Regions from separate parts of the Pseudomonas sp. F-14 TE3482 genome, predicted to be linked through region 1. Evidence: predicted binding sites of a transcription regulator. Region 1 holds the regulator's gene; the other holds the start of a gene.
The links. Region 1 encodes sigma-54, which starts transcription at its own class of promoters, with help from an activator protein. Its sites were predicted from a motif close to ANTGGCATNNANNTTGCTNT; they were not measured.

Region 1 (2,403 bases):
GGGGATGGCGATGCCGTTGCCGAAACCGGTAGAACCGAGTTTCTCACGGGCAATCAAGGCCTCGAAGACGTCCTGCATTTCCAGATCCGGCACTTCGCGATGGATGAGGTTGGCAATTTGCTCGAGGGCTTTCTTTTTACTGCCACCCGGCGCGTTCACTTGGGAACGGCCGGGGGTCAGGATGGTTTCTAGTCGGATCATGGATTGGGGGTGTTAACGACCGGTCGCGCCCTGGAGGAGGCTCTGGGTCTTTTCCTTATGCTTTTTAAGTTGGCGATCCAGCTTGTCGGTCAGCAGGTCGATGGCGGCATACATGTCCGTATGCTCGGCATTGGCGACCACTTCTCCGCCGGGAATATGCAGCGTGGCTTCGATCTTCTGCAGCAGTTTTTCGACGTTCATCGTGACTTGCACATTGGTGATCTTGTCGAAATGCCTCTCTAATCGGTCGAGTTTTTCGCCGATGTAGGTGCGCAGGGGTTCGGTCACTTCCAGTTGGTGTCCACTGATGTTGACTTGCATACAGCTTCTCCTTCGTTGCCAGTGCATAAAGCGGCAGGCAGAAATGCCTGCCACTGGAACGCTGTGGCCAGCCCGGCGGCTACATCAACCGCTTCCGTTCGCTGGAAGGCGCGATCCCCAGGGATTCGCGGTACTTGGCGACGGTGCGACGGGCTACCTGAATGCCTTGTGCCTCCAGTAAACCAGCGATCTTGCTGTCACTCAACGGCTTTTTCTGATTTTCCGCAGCAACCAGTTTTTTGATGATCGCGCGGATCGCCGTGGACGAGCATTCACCGCCTTCAGAGGTACTGACGTGGCTGGAAAAAAAGTATTTCAGTTCATAGATGCCCCGCGGGGTATGCATGAATTTTTGCGTGGTCACCCGTGAAATTGTCGATTCATGCATGCCGACTGCTTCGGCAATGTCATGCAGCACCAACGGCTTCATGGCTTCGTCACCGTATTCGAGAAAGCCGCGTTGATGCTCGACGATCTGGGTGGCGACTTTCATCAGGGTTTCATTGCGGCTTTGCAGGCTCTTGATGAACCAGCGAGCCTCCTGCAGCTGATTACGCATGAAGGTGTTGTCAGCGCTGGTATCGGCACGGCGCACGAAACCGGCATATTGGGCGTTGACCCGCAGGCGTGGCACCGATTCCTGGTTCAGCTCCACCAGCCAGCGCTCGTTGTCCTTGCGCACGATCACGTCGGGAACGACGTATTCGGCTTCGGTGGACTCGATTTGTGAACCGGGGCGTGGGTTGAGGCTCTGGACCAATTCGATGACCTGGCGCAGCTCATCTTCCTTGAGCTTCATGCGGCGCATCAGCTGGCTGTAGTCGCGGCTGCCGAGCAGGTCGATGTAATCGGTGACCAGGCGCTTGGCTTCGGCCAGCCAAGGGGTCTTGGCGGACAACTGGCGCAGTTGCAGCAGCAGGCATTCACCGAGGTTGCGGGCGCCGATGCCAGCGGGTTCGAATTGCTGGATGCGGTGCAGGACGGCTTCGATTTCGTCCAGTTCGATGTCCAGTTCCGGGTCGAACGCTTCGAGGATTTCCTCGAGGGTTTCGTCCAGGTAGCCCTGATTGTTGATGCAGTCGATCAGGGTCACGGCGATCAGGCGATCGGTGTCGGACATCGGTGCCAGGTTCAGTTGCCAGAGCAAATGGCTTTGCAGGCTTTCACCGACCGATGTGCGGGTGGTGAAGTCCCACTCGTCGTCATCGTTGCTCGGCAGGCTGCTGGCGCTGGTCTGGTAGACATCCTCCCAGGCTGTGTCGACGGGCAATTCGTTGGGGATGCGCTCGTTCCAGTCGCCTTCCTCAAGGTTGTCCACCGTCGGGGCGGTTTCCTGGTAGGAGGGTTCCTGAATGTCGGCGTTGGGTTTCTGTTCGGCGCTATCGGCCAAGGGGTCGGCGTTATCGAAGTCGTCGCCTTCTTCCTGGCGTTCGAGCATCGGATTGGACTCCAGAGCCTCCTGGATTTCCTGTTGCAGGTCCAGGGTCGACAATTGGAGCAGGCGGATGGCCTGTTGCAGCTGCGGTGTCATCGTCAGCTGCTGGCCCATTCTCAAGACTAGCGATGGTTTCATGGCAGGGGCTTAACACCTTATTCGCCGGCGCACATGCGCCATCCACTACAGGGCGCCGAAGCGCCAAACATAAGCAAATTATATGCCCGAAACTGAAGTGTTTGCCTAGAGCGCTGTAACAATAAAAAGTTATTGATTTTTTATTGAAGCGAGCGCTCCCTCGGCGACCCGGGCACCTCAGGTGCTTACAGGCGGAACTCGTGGCCCAGATACACTTCCTTGACCAGTTCATTGGCGAGGATGGTGGCGGAGTCACCTTCAGCAATCAGTTGGCCGTCGTTGACGATGTAGGCGGTTTCGCAGATATC
Region 2 (2,403 bases), 610 kb from region 1:
AGATGACCCCGCAGTATTCCGGCATGTGCTTGGCGAAATCGGCAGTACCGATTTCGTTGGCCAGGTCGATGATGTCCTGCTTGTGACTGGCGATCAGTGGACGCAAGACCAGCTTGTCGGTCACGCAGTCGATCACGGACAGGTTCGGCAACGTCTGGCTCGACACCTGGGAAATCGCTTCGCCGGTGACCAGCGCTTCGATCTCCAGCCGATCGGCAATACGGGAAGCAGCGCGCAACATCATACGCTTCAAAACTACACCCATATGACTGTTATCGACTTTCCCGAGAATTTCTCCCAGAACTTCCTCGAACGGCACACTGACAAATAACACGCGTTGAGAGCTGCCGTACTTCTTCCAGATGAAGTGCGCGACTTCCATGACGCCCAGTTCGTGGGCTCGTCCGCCCAGATTGAAGAAGCAGAAATGGCTCATCAGCCCGCGGCGCATGATCTGGTAGGCGGCGACGGTGGAATCGAAGCCACCGGACATCAGTACAAGCGTCTGTTCCAGGGCACCCAGCGGATAACCGCCGATGCTGTTGTGCTGGCTGTGGATCACGAACAACCGTTTGTCGCGAATTTCGATGCGAACTTCGATTTCAGGCTCTTTGAGCGAGATTCCGGCGGCGCCGCACTGACGACGCAGTTGGCTGCCGACGTATTTCTCGACGTCCATGGAGCTGAATTCGTGCTTGCCGGCACGCTTGCAGCGCACCGAAAAGATCTTCCCGGCCAGGGCGTCACCAAAATGCTGTTTGCACTTGGCGACGATGTCGTCGAAGTCGCCCAACGGGTATTCATCGACCTGCAGGAAATGCGCGATGCCCGGCATGCAGCTCAGGCGCTCGGTCATCTCCTTCAGGGCTTTCGGCTCGCTGACGCGGGTTTCCAACTCGAGATTGTCCCACACACCGTTGACCACCACAGCCGGGTCCAGATCGCGGAGCACGGTACGGATGTTTTTGGCCAACTGGCGGATGAAACGCATCCGTACCGGGCGGCTCTTGATGGTGATCTCGGGGAAGACTTTTACGATTAGTTTCATGAAAACAGCGCGCGCTGGGCCAGCCGAAAAAGGGGGGCGCGGATTATAGCGGAAATTGCTCAAGGTTTAACCAGTTAATGTGCAGAAGGTTTTGCGCGCACCAAAACAGGTCATTTATGGAATTAGACGCTACATTACAGGGCGAGGTTTGGCGCTTTTCGAGGCTTTGCACCTTTATAAGCGTGATATTGGGGCAAAAAACCCATGGTGGGGCACTGGCATGCAATTTGCTCCCTTGTGAGGCAGGTTGCCTTGGCAGAGTATTCGCGCCGGCATCACCCACATTCTAAGGGCATCCACTACTAAGCCCGAAGCCACCCGGAGGACACTATGTCGAAGTCGGTTCAACTCATCAAAGATCATGACGTCAAGTGGATTGATCTGCGCTTCACGGACACCAAAGGCACTCAGCACCACGTGACCATGCCGGCTCGCGATGGGCTGGATGAAGCTTTCTTCGAAGAAGGCAAAATGTTCGACGGTTCCTCCATCGCTGGCTGGAAAGGCATCGAAGCCTCCGACATGATCCTGATGCCGGACGACAGCACTGCCGTTCTCGACCCGTTCACCGAAGAGCCAACCCTGATCCTGGTTTGCGACGTGATCGAGCCTTCGACCATGCAAGGCTACGACCGTGACCCACGTGCGATCGCCAAGCGTGCCGAGGAATACCTGAAGTCGACCGGTATCGGTGACACCGTATTCGTGGGTCCAGAGCCTGAGTTCTTCATCTTCGACGAAGTGAAGTTCAAGTCCGACATCTCCGGCTCGATGTTCAAAATCTTCTCCGAACAAGGCTCGTGGATGTCCGACCAGGACGTGGAAGGCGGCAACAAAGGCCACCGTCCAGGCGTCAAAGGCGGCTACTTCCCTGTTCCGCCGTTCGACCACGACCACGAAATCCGTACCTCCATGTGCAACGCCATGGAAGAAATGGGCCTGGTCATCGAAGTTCACCACCACGAAGTGGCGACTGCCGGTCAGAACGAAATCGGCGTGAAGTTCAACACCCTGGTTGCCAAGGCTGACGAAGTTCAGACCCTGAAGTACTGCGTACACAACGTTGCTGATGCATATGGCCGCACCGCGACCTTCATGCCTAAGCCTCTGTACGGCGACAACGGTTCGGGTATGCACGTTCACCTGTCCATCGCCAAAGATGGCAAGAACACCTTCGCTGGCGAAGGCTATGCCGGCCTGTCCGATACCGCTCTGTACTTCATCGGCGGCATCATCAAGCACGGTAAGGCTCTGAACGGCTTCACCAACCCGTCGACCAACTCCTACAAGCGTCTGGTCCCAGGTTTCGAAGCGCCAGTGATGCTGGCTTACTCGGCTCGTAACCGTTCGGCTTC

Region 2: a site for sigma-54 is predicted at 1,263-1,282, ahead of glnA (glutamate--ammonia ligase). Genes of this name have one in related genera too.

Annotation. Positions count from the first base shown of each region.
Region 1 is NZ_JBRJII010000001.1:220,778-223,180, reverse strand. Features, by position in the region: gene ptsN (PTS IIA-like nitrogen regulatory protein PtsN) at 1-201, opposite strand, end outside; gene hpf (ribosome hibernation-promoting factor, HPF/YfiA family) at 214-522, opposite strand; gene AB7M26_RS01030 (RNA polymerase factor sigma-54) at 602-2,095, opposite strand; gene lptB (LPS export ABC transporter ATP-binding protein) at 2,281-2,403, opposite strand, start outside.
Region 2 is NZ_JBRJII010000001.1:831,247-833,649, forward strand. Features, by position in the region: gene thiI (tRNA uracil 4-sulfurtransferase ThiI) at 1-1,048, opposite strand, end outside; gene glnA (glutamate--ammonia ligase) at 1,379-2,403, shown strand, end outside.